Regions from separate parts of the Loigolactobacillus coryniformis subsp. coryniformis KCTC 3167 genome, predicted to be linked through region 2. Evidence: riboswitches for the same ligand, from Rfam matches in the RefSeq annotation. Region 2 holds a riboswitch; the other holds the start of a gene.
What was found. A riboswitch is a leader RNA that binds a small molecule or an ion and turns the genes downstream of it on or off. The one in region 2 is predicted to bind preQ1.

Region 1: linked by a shared signal. The riboswitch ahead of LC20001_RS01130 (nucleoside hydrolase) and the one ahead of LC20001_RS06580 (QueT transporter family protein) in region 2 are both predicted to bind preQ1.

The regions. Positions count from the first base shown of each region.
Region 1 is NZ_CP017713.1:229,362-241,203, forward strand. It holds gene LC20001_RS01095 (NAD(P)-dependent alcohol dehydrogenase) at 1-75, shown strand, start outside; gene LC20001_RS01100 (ISL3 family transposase) at 325-1,596, shown strand; gene LC20001_RS01105 (hypothetical protein) at 1,719-2,117, opposite strand; gene LC20001_RS01110 (hypothetical protein) at 2,165-3,145, opposite strand; gene LC20001_RS01115 (hypothetical protein) at 3,229-3,519, opposite strand; gene LC20001_RS01120 (IS30 family transposase) at 3,679-4,710, shown strand; gene LC20001_RS01125 (hypothetical protein) at 4,961-5,743, opposite strand; PreQ1 riboswitch class I at 5,913-5,957, shown strand; gene LC20001_RS01130 (nucleoside hydrolase) at 5,981-6,967, shown strand; gene LC20001_RS01135 (ECF transporter S component) at 6,967-7,521, shown strand; gene LC20001_RS01140 (alpha/beta hydrolase) at 7,562-8,506, opposite strand; gene LC20001_RS01145 (DUF975 family protein) at 8,927-9,619, shown strand; gene LC20001_RS01150 (hypothetical protein) at 9,909-10,166, opposite strand; gene thrC (threonine synthase) at 10,433-11,842, opposite strand, start outside.
Region 2 is NZ_CP017713.1:1,326,707-1,338,548, forward strand. It holds gene tuf (elongation factor Tu) at 1-23, shown strand, start outside; gene tig (trigger factor) at 234-1,568, shown strand; gene clpX (ATP-dependent Clp protease ATP-binding subunit ClpX) at 1,862-3,112, shown strand; gene yihA (ribosome biogenesis GTP-binding protein YihA/YsxC) at 3,223-3,810, shown strand; gene LC20001_RS06565 (nucleoside triphosphate pyrophosphohydrolase family protein) at 3,837-4,139, shown strand; gene LC20001_RS06570 (3-oxoacyl-ACP reductase) at 4,181-4,942, opposite strand; gene LC20001_RS06575 (DUF2829 domain-containing protein) at 4,942-5,166, opposite strand; gene LC20001_RS06580 (QueT transporter family protein) at 5,241-5,732, opposite strand; PreQ1 riboswitch class I at 5,740-5,784, opposite strand; gene LC20001_RS14385 (SPJ_0845 family protein) at 5,888-6,031, opposite strand; gene LC20001_RS06585 (ABC transporter substrate-binding protein/permease) at 6,500-7,972, shown strand; gene LC20001_RS06590 (amino acid ABC transporter ATP-binding protein) at 7,977-8,708, shown strand; gene uvrC (excinuclease ABC subunit UvrC) at 8,846-10,618, shown strand; gene purE (5-(carboxyamino)imidazole ribonucleotide mutase) at 10,873-11,358, shown strand; gene purK (5-(carboxyamino)imidazole ribonucleotide synthase) at 11,351-11,842, shown strand, end outside.

The DNA.
Region 1 (11,842 bases), 1.1 Mb from region 2:
GCCGCATATGAACGCATTCTGAATAGTGATGTTCACTATCGGTTCGTTATAGATATGAGTACTTTGAAGAAATGATGTGGGTCAGTTTGCTAACAGATGTTTGTCGATTTTAAAGTCACTGTGTGAACGGAAAAATTAGCGTAAAAATAACGGTGCAGCAGAATCTAATTAGATTTTACGGTTCTATACTTTTTCCTGTTGATAGCTTACTTAACATGGTAATCTATTAGCAGGATTTTTTAGTGCAAAATAAAAAAGGCCCATAAGCCTCGCACCTAAAAAATCCACCCACTACAGCATCATTTTTAAAGGACGTGAAAACTTATGGACCCTGTAGATAATAATATAAAATTTGCGCTCAGTATTAAAGACCCAAATGTAGTTTTTTACAAATATAACTATCAAGTGATTAAAGCTAAGCGCGCAAAAGTATATATAGCCACGGTTAAGTTCGACCAGAAACATTGCGCTAACTGTGGCTTTTGCGAGCTAAGTCATAATGGACACTACGTATCACGCGTGACCTATCTGGCAGCGAATGCGAGTGAACCAGTTTATTTAGAACTCCATAAAGAACGCGTCATTTGTCGTAATTGTAAAGCGTCGTTTATGGCTACTTCTGATGTGGTAGACAAGTACTGTTGTATCTCCCGAGCCACGCGTCAGAAAGTGTTTATGAGTCTACAAGACGACCGCACTCAAGCTAGCATTGCGATCGATGCCGGCATATCAGCTAGCACTGTCTGTCGTTACTTAGACAACTATGATGACTTATTTCGCAGAAATCTTAACTATCTACCGGTTCATCTCGCCATGGATGAATTTAGAGGAATTGGTGGTCGGCTCCATTTCATCTGTATTAATGGCGCTGGTGAGCATGAAATTCAACAAATTCTGCCAGACCGATTCAAGCAAAGTATTACTGATTATTTTAAACAATTTCCAGCAAGTGTTCGAGCACGTGTCAAAACAGTTACCGTAGATCTAAATAGTTACTATCAAGACATTGCCAAGGCAATGTTTCCGCAGGCAAAAATTGTGATCGACCGCTTTCACATCGTTGCAATGATGACTCGGGCTTTTAATCAAACTCGGGTGCAAACCATGAAAAAGTACAATAAAAGATCCTATGAATATCGCACGTTAAAGTTCGCCTGGCGGCTTTATTTGAAGTATGCCGGAAATCTAGATGAGGAACATGTCTTTTATGACCGACACCTGCGAAAACAACTCACACAACTAGAACGTGTAGAACAAGGACTGACAATTAACGAAGAACTTAAAGCATCGTACGAGTCGATGCAAAGCATCATGGAAAACCTTAAGAATCAAGACAAAGACAAGCTTGTGGAAGATCTATATACAAATCAAAATATAAGTCCCTACATGAAAGCAGTGTTTCAAACGTTCAAAAAGAACTTAGTGGTTGTACTCAACGCCAGTGAATCGGACTATACGAATGGCCCAGTCGAAGGCATGAATCGAATGATTAAACAAATTCAACGTACAGCATTTGGATTCCGTAATTACCATCATATGATTTCACGTATTAAGTTACGGCAAATGAGAACAAAACCAATGAAAAAACAGAGTTGAAAGTCGCATGACTTTCAACTCTGTAAAAGCTATTCATCAACAGGATTTGACAAAGAGCCGATTTTACCGCACCGTTATTTTTATACATAAGCATTTCAGTAACATTATTGTCGCTACTTTATTTAAGCACCCATTTCCCAATGCCCTAAATTACTGGCAGCAAGGGTTTCAAAATAGGCGAGTAATTCAATAGCAGCGTGCCGATCAACGCGAGCAAGCGCGTTAAATCCCGTACCCGTAGGCACAACGTTGGACATGCTGGTGATTTGATTGCCGTTTTCGATCGTGACTTGAGCGAAAGTGGCAGACCAATTGGTGCCCATGTTTTGCGCGAAAACAAAAAACAAATTAAAATCATCGCTGAGATAAGCAGGCATGGCCCACGCTTCTGCGTCCATCGGTTCAGGCACGACGTTATCGTGGAAAACCAATAACGGTGCAGTTTTGGCTGTAATTGGTTGCTTTAAAATAAAAATAGCATTTTCAAATTCAGGACTACCAGGTTCTGCGCTAAGATTCACGCGGGATCACTTACTTTCATTGAGGTTAAAGGCATTTGGCACGTTGTCTAAGAGAAATTATTTAGATAAAATGCGTATTTAGTCTTGATCTGCTTGATGGGTTCATCCATCACGTGCTCATAGCCCTTATCGTCGACCAAAAAATGTTGATGGACGATAGCCGACAAATGGTGCCGCAAAACAGCATTCGCAACCGGAATTGGCGTTGTATGGATATCAAAATGATTTAGATAGCCCGGCGTCAAGACCTTGGCAAAGTCATTAAAGGTATCAGCGAAGACTTGTGCATAAGCTTTATCGGCATACTTCAATTCGATCTCTTCCAATTTCGTATAATAAACGCGGTCTTCTAATTTTTTCTCATTTTTAATGATGTGCTGGGCATCATATTCATGAGTCAAATAAGCATCCCAGTCACGGAATGCATAGGCCGACAGACGGTCGACGAATTGCTGTCCTTCAGGGGATAAATTCTTGCGGTGCAGTTCATGCGAATCACTAATAAAGTAGGGGTGCGCTAAACGTTGAATTACAAAATCGTAAAAAGTTGCTGGTTCGATCGCGCGCACACTATCAGGATCATATAAAGGTCCCTTACCAGGCTTTTCAGGTAGTTTACGCAAGGCCTGCCGTGTCTGGTCAACCGCAAAGATCAAGTCTTCAATATCAGTATTATTTGGATCAGGGTCACGACTGATAACTTGTAAAATTTGCGTATACAAACGGATCAGGTCATTACACTCAGTCTTTTGATTCGTAAAAACGGCTTTTTGTGCCTCATACTTACGTGTTTCTTGTTCTAATTCTTCTTCCAGTGCCACTGCTAAGCGTTCAATTTTGACAGGCAGTACTGGTTGATCAAAGGATTCTTCCGCGACTGTGTGTACCGCTTGGCGCAATTGCGGCCGCATTTCGATAAAATCGGGATAATCAAATACGTTAGGAAAATCTTCCTTTGGTTTAGCTGACTTAGCTGATTTTTCCTGATTACCAGTTAATGCAGCGTGATCAATGTGAAAATGTGCCATGATGGGTTCACCTATCTTTCTCCGTAAAAACTATATCCACTATAAGCGTTTTCTACACAAAAGTGAATGGGTGAAATGCCTAATTAAAAATGATTTAAACGTCCAAATAGATTCAATAATATGACAATAAGAACAGCAAGATTGCCTAAGCAAGATACCATAATGATACCAAAACGCAGCGTAAAAATTTTATAACCACCGTGTACGTAGTCACGACGCTGGCGTCGGCCGCGATAGGCTAGGGCTGTCATGAAAGTAACAATTGTTAAAACCGCTTGCAAAAAGACGCCGATAAATACAGGATAAATCTGTCCAGTTAGAAAAGCGTAATTGACTAGTGTTAAAATACCAGTAATAATGGCTAATAAAGACATTAGGTCACCTCTAATACGTATTCTAACAAATTTACACCGCGCGTTTTATAATCAAGTTAGCCAAATACTTTTAGCTAATTGATAAAATAAAAAACACCCAGACAAATCTCTGTTATCATTGATGTTCCTACACAAACAATGAAAGAGGTTATTGTCTTGATGCAAGAACAGAATACCACAGTCAGAAAAAAAGGTCAGCACCTAACTTCGTTTGAACGAGGCAGAATTGCTACGCTGCACAGCCAAGGCTATTCCAATCGTGCAATTGCCAGAGCGCTTAATGTTTGTCATCAAACAATCAATAATGAATTGTGCCGCGGCGAGATCGACCAAGTAAAAAAAGTGAATAGTCAACGCCAATATTACGCTGTATACTCACCAGAAACAGCACAAGCTAAGTACGAAGCTAATCGAGCCCACTGTCATCGACCTTTGAAACTCGTCGGTGTCGCTGATTTTATCGACTATTTTACGACTCATTTGCGTCAAGATGGTTGGTCGCCTGATGCAGCAGTAGGACGGGCCAAACTTGAAGGCTTATATCAACCTGAGGAGATGGTCTCGACCAAGACGCTATACCACTATATTGATGCCCAGTTACTTGAAGTCCGTAATCTTGATCTACTCGAAAAAACGCGCCACCGTGCTAAACATCATCACTCGATCAAGCACAAGCGTCTGGCCGGACGGAGTATTGATGAACGGCCTAAAAGTATCGACCAGCGCCAAGAGTTCGGCCATTTCGAATTGGACACCGTGGTGGGCAAGCGCAACGGTCAAGAGAGTGTGATCTTAACGCTGATCGAGCGTCAATCCCGCTGCCAAATTCTACGTTTGATCGATGGTCGTGATGCCGATTCAGTCAACTATGAGCTGGCCAAGATCTGTCAAGAATACGGATCAATCATGAAGTCAGTTACTGCCGATAATGGCGCTGAGTTCTCGGAAGTTGGCGCTGTACTTACCGGTGTCGCTGACCTTTATTATGCCCATCCATATCGTTCCTCTGAGCGTGGGACTAACGAAGCGCATAATCGAATGATCCGCCGCGATGTACCCAAGGGTCTATCCATGGATATTTTGGGTCCTCATGATATCCAAGCAGTTGAGTCAAAGCTAAACAATTTACCGCGCCGGCAAACTGGCTATCAAACACCCAAAGAGCTTTTCTCCGCTGCTTCCGCCGGTTAAGTTAAGTCCATAAAATATGAATATTAATGAAAATACTGATTTAATAGGATTTATCGTGTGGCTAATTTGTTCTTGCAATTTGGGAACAAATTTACACCTAAATGGGTTGATTTTTTTGATAGAATTTGTTTCATGTGGAACGAGAAATTGAAGTTTATCAAAATATGGTCAACTGTAACCAAAAAAATGCTGTGAACGTCAAACCATTTTAGTGGTTTAACACGTTCACAGCACTTTTTAGTTGGAGCAGCTAATGTACCAGCCGTAATACTCGTAGTAGGCCATTTAGCAATAGGCTAATGATCACAGACATGATCAACCAACTGACGATCATTAAGCCAGCATGTTCGATCAGCTTGGCCGCGGTGTCGCTTAAACCTAAAATCGCAATCAAACCACTAATGACCAGTACTAACAGCAGCGTCGTTAATACGCCAGTGGCTGAGTTTTTGAAATCGGCTGGGCTTAAATCAAAACCGCCTAAAGTGATATTGGTTATTAACGCTAACCAAATCAGCAGTAAGGGTAACGAACTAAGCGAAAAGCTACCTAGTAGCCATTGCAATGCGTCGCCGCTGGGATTAGTGACAAAAGTTTCTAGACGCTGATAAGTCACTGGTAATAACAGGTAGGTGCTAAGGTACATCGCTGCGGTGCAACCGAAAATAGGCGCGATACCGATAAATAAATTACCCATTGTAGGCCAAAATCTTTTAGTTGCAGCGTGTTTGACGTAACCAAGCGCTTGCTCGGTCGAATTTGCATTGAGGTGCCAGGGTAGCACTAATAATCTATAATCGATAATTTTATGGTGAAAAAGTAACGCTGTTAGCAGATGGCTAGTTTCATGCAAAACAATGCCTAGACCGCCTAAATAAACTTGGGCTTGCAGGCCGAATTGATTGACTAACATCTGTTTAGAGTTGCGATTGAGGTAAGTAAGCACCAATACGAATAAAAAAGGTAGTAAAAATAGATAGCCGATCAGCGGCAAACAGATAGCTAAAAATGCCGCCATAAACTGTGTGAGCATTAATTTGATCCCTTCTAAATAGACTTAGTTTAGCAGTTTTAAGTGGTTGGCAAACGTAAATATGTTTTTTATAGTTTATTTTTAAAGTTTTGTTTGGGGCAACCTGCGCTAGGCAAAGCTACGGCTAACTTGTATACTAAAACTGTGCATTTATAAAAACAGGCGTCAGTCTGGTCTGGTTCGTGAACTTCCCAGGATAAAAAACCAAGTATCTCAATTGAAGAAAGAGGTTGGAGAATGAATGCGAAAAAAGTTATTATTGACTGTGATCCTGGCATCGATGATAGTTTGGCGCTGATGTTAGCGTTGGCGTCACCGGAATTCGATGTTATTGGGATCACGATTGTTTGTGGTAATGTGCCCACTGGTCTCGGTGCTGAAAATGCGCTGAAAATCTTGCAGCGGGCGCAACGTTTGGATATTCCCGTTTACATGGGCGCTACGCAACCACTAAAGCGCGACTATGTTAGCGCGCAAGACACCCATGGTATGGATGGACTAGGCGAATCGGCGCTAGCCAACGTCACTGAAGTGCGGCCGCACATGGGTGCAGTTAGTTTCCTGAATCACACGTTACAGGCAAATCATGATGTGACTGTGATCGCGTTAGGCCCACTGACCAATATTGCGTTGGCGTTGCAGCAGGATCTAACTGCTTGGCAACATGTGGCTGAGTTTGTGTCAATGGGTGGCAGCTTTCACAGTCCGGGCAATTGTTCACCAGTGGCTGAATATAATTATTGGTGTGACCCGGATGCGGCCCAGCAAGTTTATGCGACCATGCCGGTGCCGATCAAAATGATCGGTTTAGACGTAACGCGTAAAATAGTGCTCACACCTAGTTTGTTGGCCTATGCGCAGCGGGTAGATCCAAAAGTCGGCGGTTTTATCGCCCAGATCACCCAATTTTATTTTGATTTTCATTGGCAGCAAGAAAAAGTCATCGGTTGCGTGATCAATGATCCATTGGCCGTAGCCTATGCGATCAATCCTAGTTTGTGTTGCGGTTTTAGCAGTTACACCACTGTAGTCACGGACGGCATTGCGCTGGGGCAAACTATCAGTGACACCGCTAATTTTTGGCAGCGACCGACCAACAGTTTAGTATTAACTGAAGTCGCAGCTTTTCGTTTTTGGCAATTGTTCTTGAATCGGGTTATAAGTGCACAGGAACCTGAATTAAGTGTTATTTTACGACAATTACATTATACGGAGGCTGAATGATGGCACGAAAAATGAAACCACGGGTGCTAGTTTTCTTGGCATTGTGTGTGGCTTTGAATCTAGTTGGCGGCAACTTGGCGTTGTTGCTGCGGTTACCAGTATATTTAGATACGTTGGGTACGATTTTAGCGGCCGCATGTCTAGGACCGTGGGCTGGGATGTTGGTCGGCTTAACGGGTAGCTTAGTTACTGGTTTGACCACCGATCTATTCTCGCTATATTACTTACCGGTGCAACTGATCGTCGGCTTGACCGCTGGGTTGGTTTATCGTTATCGGCCACAAGCACAAGCCAAAAATGTTTGGTGGCGCGCACTGGCGATTTCATTACCTGGCACCTTGATCAGCACACTGATCACCGTGTTACTTTTTAACGGTATCACTTCATCGGGCTCCAGCTTACTGGTTCAACTTTTAGCTGGTTTAGGCCTGGGCAAAACGGCCGCCGTCTTCATCGTTCAAGTTGGTACGGATTACTTGGACCGTGTGATCGGTGTTGCTTTTGTTGCCGCCGTTTACCGCGTGGTAACGACACGACTAGCAGTGCATCACTAAAATAAAAGTCGACTAAGCATTAAATCGCTTAGCCGGCTTTTTATTTGCGCTCAGGTAAATATTTTTTTAGAAAAGCAACAATATGACGTTGATACCGTGCTGGATCGATCCAGAAACTTTCAACGTGGGTCGCATCTTTGACTAACCATAATTCGCGGGGACCTTGGGTGGCGCTGTAATTATCGAAGGCCATCTCGCTAGGGACAAAACTATCGTGATCACCATGGATGAAGAAAATCGGCAAGTGATTCTTTTTCAATTGGGTCGTCGATTGAACGGCGTTTAGATAGTAGCCTAAGCGTCGTTTGTTGATTAGGCTAACCAAGGGAACAAACGGATATTTTGGTAAATGAAATTGCTTTTTCAGTAAATAAGCTAATTCGGCTTCAATACTGGAGTAGCCACTGTCGGCGATCAAGGCTTTAACTTGGGTAGGCAGCTTTTCGCCACTCATCATTTCCACCGTGGCCCCACCCATGCTGGCACCAAATAAGACGATCTCTGCCTCGGGGCCAACTTTTTCGATGATCATTTGTAACCAATCTAAGTAGTCAACGCGGTCGAGCCAGCCGAAGTTGATATATTCACCAGCACTGCTGCCATGGCTGCGATTATCCGGCAACAAGACGTTGAAGCCGAGTTGATGAAACATTTGCGCATAGTTCGCCATCGTTGAACCGTTGCCTTTGTAACCGTGAGAAATGACAACGACACGCTTACTATTTTCAGCCGGAATGAAATGGGCAACTAAATGATTGGCAGCATCATTTGGGTGCAGCTGCCAGGTTGCCTTGTTTACCTGTTTGTACCAGTCCATATATTGCCAGTAAGCATCGGCATATTTTTGCTTTTCAGCCGAAGTTTCTGGCACATAATCGACGCGCTTGAACGCATAGTTGAACAGCCGCAAACTAGCGCCGAAGACACTTGAAGCCACTAACATGGGGGCCACTAATTCGGCGGCAGTTCGTTTGCTCATTTTCATGAAAGTAACACCTTCCTTTTGAGTAGTTATACTTTATTATACGCAGTTTTCATGGAAATACCTACTAGGTAGGCAGTTTAATTTAGTTGTAACAAGTACCAGCAGCGCGACTACTAACCACGTTTGGGCTGTGCGTTAAACGCAGCTACCTATGGTCGAAAGATATTGGCTAACTAAAAGCAGTGAAGAACATGTGCGCCGTAAAACATTCCTATCAGGACCATTAGCGGTAACAGAGGTCAATTGTTTATGTAGCCCATAACAATCTGCAGACACTGACTATTTCCCCCAATTTAATTTTTCAGTTATACTGTAAAGTGTGTTTAGAAATTATTTTATGTGTCAGCGATATTCTAGACATTAAAAAGAAATTGCAGGCTTGGGTTTCTTGCTGAGAATATAAAACGAGGAGCGAAAAACATGACGAAAACTCGAGCCGAATTAAAGGCTGAGGCAAAAGCTTTATTGCGTGGTCATTGGGGCACCGCAATTTTACTAAATTTAATACCAAATATTTTGACGTTTATTTTGTGGTTTGTGATTGTTTGGACAGGTATGTTGCGGGATGATGTCAGTATATTGGCGTGGTTATTCCAAGTGTTAAGCCGAATCGTTGCGACTTTAGCGGCAGTGGGGGTTTCGCTGACGTACTTACGTTGGCTACGTGATCCACAGCGTAAAATTAGACCATTTCGGGATCCTTTTTTCACTTTTGACGCTGGCTGGTTTGTGCCGCTACTAGTTTTGGCGATTGGGATCTATGTTTATACCACGTTATGGTCGCTGCTGTTTCTAATTCCTGGAATCATCAAGGCCTTTGCTTACAGTCAAGCGTACCTTATTTATCAAGATGAGCGATTGGCCGGAAGCAAGCCGGCAACACCACTGGCAGCGATCACGCGCAGTCGCGAGTTAATGTATGGACATAAAATGGATTACTTTATTTTAATGCTGAGTTTCCTAGGCTGGGATATTTTGGGAGTACTCACCTTAGGTATTGGGTTCTTGTGGATCGCACCTTATCAGTCAGCAACGTATGCGGCATTTTATAATGATTTGGTGCAGTTAAAGACACAAAAACAAACAGCTAATGATGAACAACCAACTGCATAATCTGATATATCAAAAAGACACTAGTAAAATGACGATCTGTTGCCATTTACTAGTGCCTTTTTATGTATATAAGTGACCGTGATAGTTACTAGCTAACAGGTCGCTTGAATCATATTGTTCAATGATTTTCTTTAGCATTGGGTTTCGCCGGTTCTTTGTTATGGAATAGTGATGAATTTTTGGATTGGCGGTTGATCCAGAGTACACTGGCTTGGCCAAGTAGAATAGGAGTGAGCAGGGCTACGACAATGATTCCAAGTGTTCTCAACATAGCTAACATCTCCCTTCACTAAACGGTCGCTGCACCTGGTACCATCCAATCAAAGGACAGTAGTTGGTGGAAGTGGCGGCCCACAGGAATCCACAAGCCAGCGGACAATATGTTTTTAAGCGCGGCCCAGAATAACGGGTCCTCACGCTGTTTTTTGGAAGTCTTAATGGTTAAAAGCTCACCGTTTTCTGCCTTAGCGACGATCTGCGGATAGGTTACGCTGACTAATTGAGCAGTGATAATGTTGCACATTTTTTTATCGTAATCAAGAATCATAATTGTTCATCCCTTTATTTAAATTGATCGTTTCTTAGTGAAAACCGCGAATAGCTGTTGCGTCTATTTTGTGGTAAAGTACGTCAAATTAAAACCTGACTTGCTTTAGTTGATAAATACAGTTTATCGACACTGGCTTAAAGTAACCCTAAAAAAGTGTGATCAATTTGTAGCGATTTGCTTAGAAAAGACTTAAGGGCTTAAGTAAAGATAAAGAAAAGCAGCCGTACCACCTGAGTTAGGGGGGCACGACTGCTCTAGTTTTGTTAAGCGTGTAATTTTAAGATATCGGCGATGATACTGCGCATTTGTTCTGGCGTGGTTTCACGTTTGTGTAAAACTGGTGCGCCAATCAATTCGCTGACTGCATTTGGTAGCGGTAAATTAATGAAATCGGCCAAGCGCTGATCGGCTAAAATACCGTCAGTAGATTCGCGCTCACCAGCTAAGGCAGCGAGCACGGTATTCGGAAATTTAAACGGACTAGCAGTCGAAACGGTAACGGTCAATGTTTTGTCACCAGTTTCAGCACGATACTGGCGGGCAACGGCGGAAGCAACCGCTGTGTGTGGGTCGATCGTATATTGATTTTCCCGAAAAATCCGATTGATCTCTTTAGTGGTGGCAGCTTCGTCGGCATACCCGGCGTAAAAGTCATTGAGTTCAGCGCGCATTGCTTCGTTGATCTCATAATGCCCACTGGTACTCAGTGTATCCATCAAACGCTTGGTTTCGCCACTATTATGGCCGGTCAGGCGGAACAATAACCGTTCTAAGTTGCTGGAGACTAAAATATCCATCGATGGTGATGAGGTGACATAAAATTCACGATTGCGGTTATAACTACCAGTATGGAAGAAGTCAGTCAAAACGTTATTGCGGTTAGAGGCACAGATCAGTTTATTAACTGGTAAGCCCAACAATTTTGCGTAGTAAGCTGCTAAAATATTACCAAAATTACCAGTTGGTACACTGATATTGATCTTGTCGCCTAAGTTGATCGCCTTTTGATTCAATAACTGAGCGTAAGTATAAATATAATAAGCGATTTGTGGCACTAAGCGGCCGATATTGATCGAATTAGCTGATGAGAATTGATAATGATTGCGCGCCAATTCTTGACGGAACGCTTGATCATTGAAGATAGCTTTGACTTGCGTTTGCGCCTGGTCGAAATTACCGGTCAACGCAACTACCGCCGTGTTTTCACCAGTTTGCGTAATCATTTGTTGTTTCTGAATTGGGCTGACCCCATCACGTGGATAGAACACGATGATTTTCGTTCCCGGAACATCCGCAAAGCCGGCCATCGCCGCTTTACCTGTGTCGCCGGAAGTTGCGGTAAGGATCACAATATCCTTATCGACGTGATTTTTCTTAGCAGCAGTGGTCATCAAGTAAGGCAGCAGCGATAACGCCATATCTTTAAAAGCAATGGTTGGCCCATGAAACAATTCTAGAAAATAGCCGTCCTGAGATTGGCGCAACGGCGCGATCGCCGGCGTGTCGAATTTTTTATCATAAGCTTGGTTGATACAATCGCGCAGCTCCTCTTCCGTAAAATCGCTGAAAAAAGCCTGCATGACAGTATAGGCAACTTCTTGATAAGAAGCGGTGCTTAATTTTGCAAAATCTAAGTTTAGTTGTGGCATTTCAACTGGGACGTAGAGGCCACC
Region 2 (11,842 bases):
TCGTAACCGAAATCGACGAATAAGCTTAGCTTATGTTTAACTCGGAGCTTGTCTCCGAGTTTTTTTTATTATCAATAAGCTAATACAAGTCAGTTAAATCAGGCAATTAGACTTAAAAGCGTAATTAGCGCGGTTTTTTAGTGAGAATGATTTACAAGACCGTTAAACTACGTTAGAATAACAAAGTATGCAATTTATTAATTATGAAAAATTATGATTCCGGAGGGAAAGTAATGGCAGCAAAATGGGAAAAAAAAGGCGCCACTGATGGTGAATTAACCTTTGAAATTGAACAATCTAAAATTAAAGAAGGTTTAGATCAAGCATTTGCCCGCGTTAAAAAGAATCTTAACGTACCAGGCTTCCGTAAAGGTAAAGTCTCACGGCAAGTATTTAACTCAATGTACGGGGAAGCTGCATTGTACGAAGATGCATTAAACATTCTTCTTCCAGATGCTTATCAAAAAGCCATTGAAGAAACAAAAATCGAACCAGTTGATCAACCACATATTGACGTTGACAGCATGGAAAAAGATCAACCTTGGGTGATCGTTGCTAAAGTAACGGTTAAACCAGAAGTGACACTTGGCGAATACAAAGGTATGAAAGTACCTGAACAAGATCGTACAGTCACTGACGAAGACGTTGATGCTGATATCGAAAGCAAACGCCAACAACAAGCTGAATTAGTGCTTAAAGAAGACGGTGCAGCTGAATCTGGTGATACAGTTGTTATCGATTATAAAGGTACTGTTGACGGTGAAGCCTTTGAAGGCGGCACAGCTGATAATTACTCACTTGTTTTAGGCTCTAACTCATTCATCCCTGGCTTTGAAGATCAATTGATTGGTCATAAAGCTGATGAAGATGTTGACGTTAAGGTTACTTTCCCAGAAGACTATCAAGCTAAAGATCTAGCTGGTAAAGATGCAGTCTTTGCAACTAAGATCCATGAAGTTAAGTCGAAGGAATTACCTGAACTTGATGATGAATTCGCTAAAGACGTTGACGAAAACGTTGATACATTAGCTGAATTAAAAGATAAGGTTCGTAAAGACTTGCAACAAAGCAAGGACGATGCGGCAACAGAAGCTATCCAAGACGCTGCGATCCAAGCTGCAGTTGAAAATGCGACTGTTCAAGACATCCCACAAGCCATGATCGATGAAGAAGTTCAACGTCAAATGGACCAATACTTAGGCAACATGCAACGCCAAGGTATCGATCCTAAGATGTACTATCAATTGACTGGAACATCTGAAGACGATTTACGTAAGCAATTTGCTGGCGATGCTGAAACTCGTGTTAAAACGAACTTAGTATTAGAAGCAGTTGTTGCAGCTGAAGATATCAAACCTTCTGCTGATGAAATCGAAAAAGAAGTTAAAGATTTAGCTGACGAATACGGTATGGAAGTTAAAGCCGTTCGTAATGCTTTAACTGATGATATGTTGAGTCATGATATCGCCGTTAAGAAAGCAATTGAAATCATTGCTGATGCTGCAGTTGAATCAGCTGACGTTAAGCCAGCTAAAGAAGAAGCTGCTGATGCTGACGACGCTAAATAATTAGCTTTACTTTAAAATTGCGGTGTAAGAGTCATATACTTTTAGAGCTAGCGAACTGACACACGCTGATCAGTGTATGTCATTGCTACCTGAAAGGCTGACCCTTGCGCCGCTTTTTTGTCTAGTAAACTGAGGCTGTTCATATTTGTCAGTGAGGTTCTAGAATCAGTTTGCTTTACCTTCGAGTGTGGATATGCTAAAGTTTTCACTGTTCAAAGAAATTGGCATATCCGTTGGCAAGTGATTGTTTTTACGGTAAGATTGAACTAAGAAATTAATAGGGGTTGATATATGTGTTCGACAATACGGAAACGGATGGCCCTGTCAACTGCTCATTTTGCGGGAAGTCACAAGATCAAGTGAAGAAGATTGTCGCTGGACCGGGTGTCTACATCTGTAATGAATGCATTGACTTATGCAAAGAGATCATCGATGAAGAATTCCAAGATGAAGCATACAATGATCTACTTGAAGTACCGAAACCAGTTGAAATTTTAAATATTTTAAACCAGTACGTCATTGGGCAGGATGAAGCTAAACGTGCTTTGTCAGTTGCTGTTTATAACCATTACAAGCGGGTTAACCAAATGGAAGTTCAAAGTGATAATGATACTGAATTACAAAAGAGTAACATTTCTTTGATCGGACCAACTGGTTCAGGTAAAACCTTCTTGGCTCAAACATTGGCGCGTATCTTAAACGTTCCATTTGCAATTGCTGATGCAACTACTTTAACTGAAGCCGGCTACGTTGGTGAAGACGTTGAAAATATTCTCTTGAAGCTATTACAAAACGCGGATTATGATGTAGAAAAAGCCCAAAAAGGGATCATCTACATTGATGAAATCGATAAAATCGCTAAGAAGAGCGAAAATGTTTCAATCACGCGTGATGTTTCTGGCGAAGGGGTCCAACAAGCGTTATTGAAGATCTTGGAAGGCACGATTGCTAACGTTCCGCCGCAGGGTGGTCGTAAGCATCCACAACAAGAGTTTATTCAGATCGATACAACGAATATTCTCTTCATCGTTGGTGGGGCTTTTGATGGGATCGAAAACATTGTTAAGGAACGGTTAGGTGACAAGGTCATCGGCTTTAGTGGTCACGATGCCAAAGGCGTTGATGAATCAAAGAGTTTGATGCAACAAGTTATCCCCGAAGACTTAATGAAATTTGGCTTGATTCCTGAATTTATCGGCCGAATTCCGATCATGGCAGCATTAGAGAAATTGACCGAGGATGATTTGGTGCGGATCTTAACTGAACCAAAGAATGCTTTAGTCAAGCAGTATACGAAGTTGTTAGGTCTAGATGACGTCAAGCTTGAATTTGAGCCAGGTGCCCTTCACGCAATCGCACATGAGGCGATTGAACGGAATACTGGTGCCCGTGGCTTACGTTCGATCATTGAAGAAGTCATGATGGACATTATGTTTGATCTACCAAGTCGTGACGACGTTGCTAAGGCAATCATTACCGAAGATACTGTCGACGGTACTGGTAAGCCTAAGCTGGTCTTAGCGGATGATCAAAAAGCATCCTAAACTGATCTAAAAAAGAAACGATTCACTTGTTGAATCGTTTCTTTTTTTGCAGGTAGGTATGCTAAAATAGTAAGCAGTGATTCAGAACTATAGTTGTGGAGGAAAAATAAATGCAGATTCAGGATGTGGAATTGGTGATCAGCGCCGTAGCACCAATGCAGTATCCCACCGACGGTTTACCAGAAATCGCACTGACGGGCCGCTCCAACGTTGGTAAATCATCAATGATCAATAAGTTGATCCAACGTAAAAAAATGGCACGAACGTCAAGTACCCCTGGTAAAACACAAACTTTAAACTTTTATAAGCTGAATGATGCTTTTTATTTTGTAGATGTCCCTGGTTATGGTTATGCCAAGGTTTCAAAAAAAGACCGCGAAAGCTTTAGCCAGATGATCGAAACTTACTTGCAGGAGCGCGATAATTTGCGTGGTGTGATTTCGTTGATCGATGTGCGTCATGAACCGACTAAGGATGATCTGGCGATGTACAAGTACCTACAGTTCTTCGGTGTACCAGTGTTGGTCGTGGCAACTAAAGGCGATAAAGTACCGCGTGGTAAATGGAATCAGCGGGAAAGTAAGCTTAAGAAGGCACTCGAACTCAATCAAACTGATGACTTAGTTGTGTTCTCCAGTACGACTGGGATCGGTGGCGACCAAATCTGGCAGTGGGTCGAAGAACACTTGGCAGATTAAATTATTTTTAGAAAGTAGGGGCGCGTGTGGAATTTAATGATTATCAAAAATTAGCCAATCGGACTTTATTAGGCAATGAGCAGGTTTTAACTAATTGTGCGCTAGGCTTAGCTAGTGAAAGTGGCGAGGTCATTGATTTGATCAAAAAATACACGTTTAACGGGGAAGACTTGAAACGTGATGAATTAGTCAAGGAAATGGGTGACGTGCTCTGGTACTTGTCTCAAGTGGCTGAGTGGGCCAATATTCCCTTTGAAGAGGTCGCACAACAAAATATTACGACCTTAAATACGCGTTACGGTAAACAGATCGATGCGCAGAAGCAATAAAAAATACGACGCCCAATTATTGGGGGTCGTATTTTTTAGATTTATTTTTCGATCCAGCCGCCATCAATCGGAACGACACTACCGTGAATGTAGTCAGCGGCAGGGCTAGCTAGAAACAAGCTTAAAGCGGCGACTTCTTCGGGTTGCGCCCATCGTTGGGCTGGTGTTGCGGCCGCCACTTGGCGCGCCATTTTGGCATCATCTTGGAAGTCGGCTGCGTTCATTGGTGTATCGATCGCGCCAGGGGCGATACAATTAGCACGGATGCCCTTGGCGGCATAATCATAATCGATTTGTTTGGTCAGACCAATCACACCATGTTTAGCCGTCGTGTAAGCCACGCCGCCACCACCAGCGACTAAGCCAGCGATCGAAGCCATATTGATGATCACACCATGTTTTTGGGCCAACATTTGCGGTAATAACGCTTGAGCAAACAAAAATTGACTGGTGAGATTAGTAGCTAAAATGTTTTGCCAACTAGCTAATGTGGTCGCTAATAGTGGGGCGTAGGCGTCCAAAACGCCAGCAGTATTCAGCAGCAAGTCGATATGATCTAATTGTTCCAGCGCATGACTAACACTGGCTTGGATCGCTGCGGCATCGCGAACATCTACTTGCTCAAAAAAGAATTGCTGCGGGTATTGTTGCGTCAGTTGTTCAATCGAAGCATTGCTTTGGCGATCAATACCGAAGACAAGGACACCTTGAGCTAAAAAAGCCGTTGCTTGGGCATGACCGATACCAGAAGCCACACCAGTGATCAAAGCGTGCTGGTGAGCTAATTCGGGATAGGTTGCCATTATTCGACCACTTGCCAGTCGGTGGCGAGTAGGTCGCAGCTAGTTGGTTGAAACATTGACAAGCTAGGTACTTCGTCGGTTTTGATCAAAAAGTAAGGATTGATTGCTTCACCATGATAAGTTGCATCGTTAACTAGAAAGATGTACTGTTCACTACCTTCCCAGCCACTACGAATGACTTTTTTGCCAGCTGCTAATAAGGGTAAAACTTCATTAAAAGACATATTAAATCCCTCCTATTTTACAATTAAGATTAGGCGTTAGCGAATTACGCTAACTTGTAAACGCGACCCGGAAATTAGGCGGTTAGGTCGATCCGCTTAACTAAAATATAAAATAAAATTGCGCCGATGATTAACGAGATCAATTCACCGAAAGCGACGCTAAAGTAAGTTGGCCAAAAAGGGGCTTTGCTGACGAGGTGTAACTCTAAGGCGACGCTCCACATCGCGATGGTACAAATAATTGTACTAGTGGTTAATTTAGCCGCGACACTTTTTAAGCGCCGACTAAGATAGTAGCTAACGGTCGTCATGACCAGTGTGCCTAAAGTCCCAAAGATGATATCGATGATCCCCAAGGGTGAAAATAAATTGACGATCGCGCAGCCAATGGTTAACGCCCAGATGTAGCGTTTGTTAAAAATAGCCAAATGATTCAGCATTTCCGAAAAACGTAGCTGAGTCGCGCCAAAGCTCCATGGTGCCACCAACATGGTGATTGCAATATAAAGCGCGGCGATCACGCCAATCTTAGTCAGTGAACTGGTTTTGATCCTAGTTTTTTCCATTATAAATAGCCTCCTAGTTTTTTTCGGTGGGATGGTCACGAACCACCACTGACAAATTGTCAGACTTGCAGCATTAAGTATAACAAACTCAGCCGCTATGGGGAAATTTTGCCAGAAAAAAACTCAAGTCAGCGCTGACTTGAGTTGAGTTGGTTTTATTTTTTTGATGCGTCTTTTTTTGTGACTTTAGCTTCTTTAGGTTTTTTTGCAACTGGTTTTTCAACAGGCTTTTTTGGATCCAAGGCGAATTTATCGAATAATTCGTTTAGCGTGTTGTCTTGTTTCATGGTAAGTCCCATTGCCATCATCCTTTCTTTACTTGGTACCTATTTTAGCAGAAAAGTGGCAACTTTGCTCAGATAAGTGTTAGCCTTTTTCCAGCTTAAGCAAAACCTAAAGTTATTGCGCTTTTGTTTAAGTTTAGGCGTTAATTATTTATTTGAGCAGGTTATTTTTTTGCTTATAGTAAGCGCTTTTTGTATATTGGTAGCAATGCCTGCATATTTGTTTAACTTAACCGGTTAATGACGAATTTAGCTTACCATAGGTTTTTGTACGCTACTTTTAGTTTGATCGAGTGCTTTTTAATTGAATAGTCGATTGAATTTATGCATAAATGTAATTATTTATCGAAAATACTTGCATAAAAAATCATTAGCAGGTATAATCGACCTATTGAATATCAAGTGTGAGTTTTTTAGCGGTCAGTATGTTGGGGTACCGCGAAAAATTTCGCAAAAATGTAGATTAGATAGGTAGGCAAGCACATGAAGAAAATAATGAGCTGGTTAATGTTAGTCGTCACAGTTAGTGTGGCGTTGCTCGGCGGATTTGCGCAACCGTCACATGCCGCAACGGCGACGACGGATGATTCGTTGGCACGGGTTAAGGAAAAAGGGACGTTGGTCATGGGGACAAGTCCTGACTATCCACCGTATGAATTCTTAGTCAATCGTGGCGGTAAAGATTGTGTTGTCGGGATGGACGTGGATATCGCTAAGAAAATCGCCAAAGATTTAGGCGTTAAATTAGTGATCAAACAAATGGATTTTGATTCTTTATTGGTCGCTTTGGAAACCAATAAGGTCGATATGGTTATTTCCGGGATGTCACCAACGCCGGCACGGCAAAAGAGTGTTGATTTTTCCAAGGTCTACTATAAAGGTGGCCAATCGATCATCATTAATAAGGCGGATAAAGGGTTATACAAGAATAAAGATTCTTTCCGCAACAAAGCCGTTGGCGCACAGACTGGGAGTATCCAGTATAATTTAGGTAAGAAACAAATCAAAGGTTCGACGGTCAAAGGCTTGGCTAAAATCAGCGATTTAATTTTGGCGTTGAAGAGTCATAAAGTCGAAGGTGTGATCATGGAAGAACCGTCGGCTCAAGCTTATGTGGATAATGATCCTGATTTAGCAATGATCGATGGTAAATTCAGTCTTGGTAGCGGTGAAAATAACACGGCGATTGGCTTTAAGAAGGGGTCAACTTCATTAGTCAATGCCGTCAATAAGTCGGTTGACGAGATCAATCAAAAGAACTTAACGAAGACTTATTTGAAGCATGCTGGGACGTTTATGAAGACCAACACGAAGAACACTAGCATGTGGCATTACGCAGGTTACTTCGTAAAAGGGGTCGAGTATACTTTACTGATCACCGTTGTCAGTGTCTTCTTTGGTATTTTACTTGGGATTCTCTTCGCTTTGATGCGTTTGAGCAAGATGAAGTTGATCCATGGTTTAGGGGTTGCCTACATCGAATTCGTTCGGGGCACACCGTTGATGATTCAAGTAATGTTCGTTTACTTTGGCATTGGTTTGTTTATCAATATTCCGGCGTTGATCGCTGGTATCATTGCCGTTTCTTTGAACTCTGCTGCCTACGTCGCGGAAATCATTCGTGGCGGGATCAATTCAGTGGCTAAGGGTCAAACCGAGGCGGCACGGAGCTTAGGCTTGAGCCGGCAACAAACTTTCCAAAGCGTCGTTTTCCCACAAGCTTTGAAGAACATTTGGCCAGCATTGGGTAATGAATTTGTTTCCTTGATTAAGGAAAGTTCGATCGTGTCGATCATTGGGGTTACCGATTTGATCTATCAATTAAAAGCTGTGCAGACCGCGACTTATAAAGGGGTTATCCCGATCGTAGTTGCGATGATCATCTATTTCGTTCTAACCTTTAGTTTGTCGAAAGTATTGAACCACTATGAGAGGAAGATGAAGCACGATGCCTGAAGAAATGATTGCGATTGAAAATATCAATAAAAAATTTGGCGACACCGAAGTTTTAAAAGATTTAAACGGTAAGGTTGAAAAAGGCCAAGTGATCTGTGTCATCGGCCCATCTGGTGGCGGTAAAAGTACGTTCTTACGCTGCTTAAATATGTTGGAACAACCAACTAGTGGTAAAATTTTGTTCGAAAATTCTGATTTAACTTCATTAAATGAAGGCCAGATCAACCAATTACGGGAGAAAATGGGGATGGTGTTCCAGAGCTTCAATCTATTCTCCAATATGACTGTCGTGGAAAATGTTAAGTTGGCCCCAGTTAAAGTTAAAAAAATGACTGACGCTGACGCCCAGAAATTAGCGATTAAGCTATTGGATCAAGTCGGTTTGGCTGATAAAGCGGACAATTATCCGGCTAGTTTATCCGGTGGACAGCAGCAGCGGGTGGCGATTGCCCGGGCGTTGGCAATGAACCCAGATGTGATGTTGTTTGACGAACCAACCTCTGCGCTTGATCCAGAAATGGTCGGCGAAGTGTTGAAAGTTATGCAGGATTTAGCTAACCAAGGCATGACCATGGTCGTGGTCACTCATGAAATGGGCTTCGCTAAAAACGTCGCCGATGAAGTGTGGTTCATGGATGGCGGTGTCTTTGCTGAAAAAGGGACACCAGAACAAATTTTCGAACACCCACAAAATGAACGGACCCAAGATTTCTTGGCAAAAATTCTAGAAGCATAATAACAAAAGCTGGCTGCGGCCAGCTTTTTGCGTTGTCTTAAGCTAGACGCTTGCTTTTCCGGCCGGACGCGTTAAAATATAACAGCGAACATGTGTACGTTGATTAATTTTTGCTTATTTAAGAAAGGTTGTTTGGTGTGGCAACAGAACATATAGAACACAAACTAGCTCTACTGCCGCCGCTGCCGGGCTGTTATTTGATGAAAAATCGCGACGGCAAGATTATTTATGTCGGCAAGGCTAAAAATTTAAAAAACCGGGTCCGTTCTTACTTTAAGAGCAGTCATGAAGGCAAAACGGCGCGGTTAGTCTCTGAGATCCGTGATTTTGAAACGATTATTACTTCAACCGATAAAGAAGCTTTTTTGTTGGAAATCACGCTGATTCAAAAGCACCAGCCACATTTTAATATCAAGTTAAAAAAGGGCACCGGCTACCCATATATTAAGATCACTAACGAACGTGATCTCCGCATGCTGATCACGGGTGACGTTAAAAAAGACGGCGGCTACTATTTTGGCCCGTACCCCAACGTTTATGCTGCTGAGGAGACACTACATTTTTTACAAAAAGTATACCCGCTGCGGCGTTGTAATGGGCGGCAGAAACGGCCTTGCTTGTATTATCATATGGGCCAATGTTTAGGCGCGTGCTTCCGCGAGGTGCCCAAAAGTGAGTATGACGCGCAGATCCGTAAGATCAAGCGCTTTTTAAATGGGCAAGTGAGTGATGTTAAGCGGGAGTTACGGGAAAAAATGCAGGCTGCCGCCGCTGATCTACATTTTGAACGTGCCGCCGAATTACGCGACCAATTACGCTATATTGAGGCCACCGTTGAAAAACAAAAGATCATCTCTAATGACCATACGCCACGGGATATCTTTGGCTATTATATGGATAAAGGCTGGTTGTCGGTGCAGATCTTCTTTATCCGCCAAGCCCGGCTGATCAAGCGGGAAAAGCGGCTATTTCCGTGTGTTAATACGCCAGAAGAAGAGTTGGAAAGTTTTATTCTCCAATTCTATAAGCGCAAAAATAACGTGTTGCCGCGGGAGATCCTAGTTCCCAAAGGCGTCAACCAAAAAGTGTTAGCCGATATTTTGCAAGTGCCGATCCGCACGCCGCAACGTGGTGAAAAACGGGCATTGATGCTGATGGCGAATAAAAATAGCCGTTTGGTTTTAGAAGAAAAATTCCGGTTAATGGAATTGGATAATTCGCATACGGTTGGCGCGGTGCAGGAATTAGTTGATGCGTTGCAGATCACATCCGCCCACCGAATCGAAGCGTTTGATCATTCCAATATTCAAGGAACGGACCCAGTTTCGGCGATGGTTTGCTATATCGATGGGGAGCCCGCCAAAAATGAATATCGGAAATATAAAATTAAAGCCGGCGATGGCGCTAATGAAGCGGCTAACACTCAAGAAGTTATCCGCCGCCGTTATATTCGGTTGTTGAAGGAAGAACAGCCGCTGCCTGACTTGATTTTAATGGATGGTGGCGAGATTCAGGTGCACGCGGCTAAGGAAGTTTTGGAAGACGAATTAGGACTAAACATTCCCGTTGCCGGGATGGTCAAGAATAATCACCATAAGACTGCTGACTTAATGTATGGTCCAGATTATAAAAAGCTTGATCTTGATCCAAAAAGCGAAGGCTTCTATTTACTGCAACGCATCCAAGATGAAGTCCATCGCTTTGCAATTACCTTCCACCGCCAATTACGGGGCAAGCATTCCTTGAGTTCACAGCTTGATCAAATTCCCGGCGTTGGTCCAAAAACACGAACAAAATTACTACGTCATTTTGGTTCATTAAATAAATTAAAGAATGCAACTATCCCTGAATTACGTGAAATCGGTGTTTCAAAAACGGTTGCGCAAACGATTAAATTGTCATTAAAATAGAGAATGAATTAGGTCCAATCACATTTGTGGTTGGGCCTTTTGTTATTTTAGCGGTCTTTAATGATAAGGCGTATTTTATCACGATCATAGATTAAAGCTGTGTGTCAAACACGAACAATTATAATAAAAATATTAAAAATATACGTTTATAGTATTGACGAATGATTATGGATGCTTGTATACTCAATGTACGGTTTATAAAGGTTGATGTATTCACCTTAATTATGGAATTGTGAAATAGGGAGGTCATTTTTGTGAAGCAAGTTGCGATCGTGATGGGTTCAGTTTCAGATTGGCCGACAATGCAGGCGTCCGCCACTATTTTAAATGAGTTGCAGATTCCGTTTAGTAAGCACGTGATTTCGGCACATCGTATGCCGGCACAGCTGCAAGACTTCGGTCAGCAGGCGGTGACCCGGGGCATCGATATAATCATCGCTGGTGCTGGTGGTGCCGCACATTTACCGGGGATGCTGGCGGCGAATACCGTGCGGCCGGTGATCGGTGTCCCGATTGAAAGTCATGCGCTGCACGGGCTGGATTCCTTATTGTCGATCGTGCAAATGCCTGCCGGTGTGCCGGTGGCAACGATGGCGATCGGCGTGGCTGGCGCTAAAAATGCGGCGTTGCAGGCGGCTAGCATGCTGGCGTTGCAAGATGATCAGTTGCAACAGCGGCTACTAGATTACCGAGCGGCGCAGACCCAAAAGGCGATTGAAAGTGAGGCGCAACTTGATTAAGCAATTATTACCACCGGCCACGATCGGTATTGTCGGCGGCGGTCAATTAGGGCAGATGATGACGTTAGCCGCCAAGAGCATGGGTTACAAAGTTGGTGTGCTCGACCCAACCCCGGATTGTCCTGCGGCTCAGGTGGCTGATTTTCAAATCACTGCCGACTATCGTGATCAACCAGCCATGCTGGCGTTAGCCAAACGGGCTGATGTGTTAACTTATGAATTTGAAAATGTTGATCTGGCTAGTTTAAAGGCCGCTAAGCAATATGCTGAATTGCCACAGGGGACGCATTTGTTGGCGATCACCCGCAATCGACTGACGGAGAAAAACTTTCTTAAATCGCTGGGGGTGCCGGTGACTGAGTTTGCAGCGGTGACGACACCAACTGAATTAAAGGCAGCTTGTCAAACCGTGGGCGTGCCCAGTATTTTGAAAACTGCTACCGGTGGTTACGACGGTCATGGGCAGCATGACGTGAATACGCTG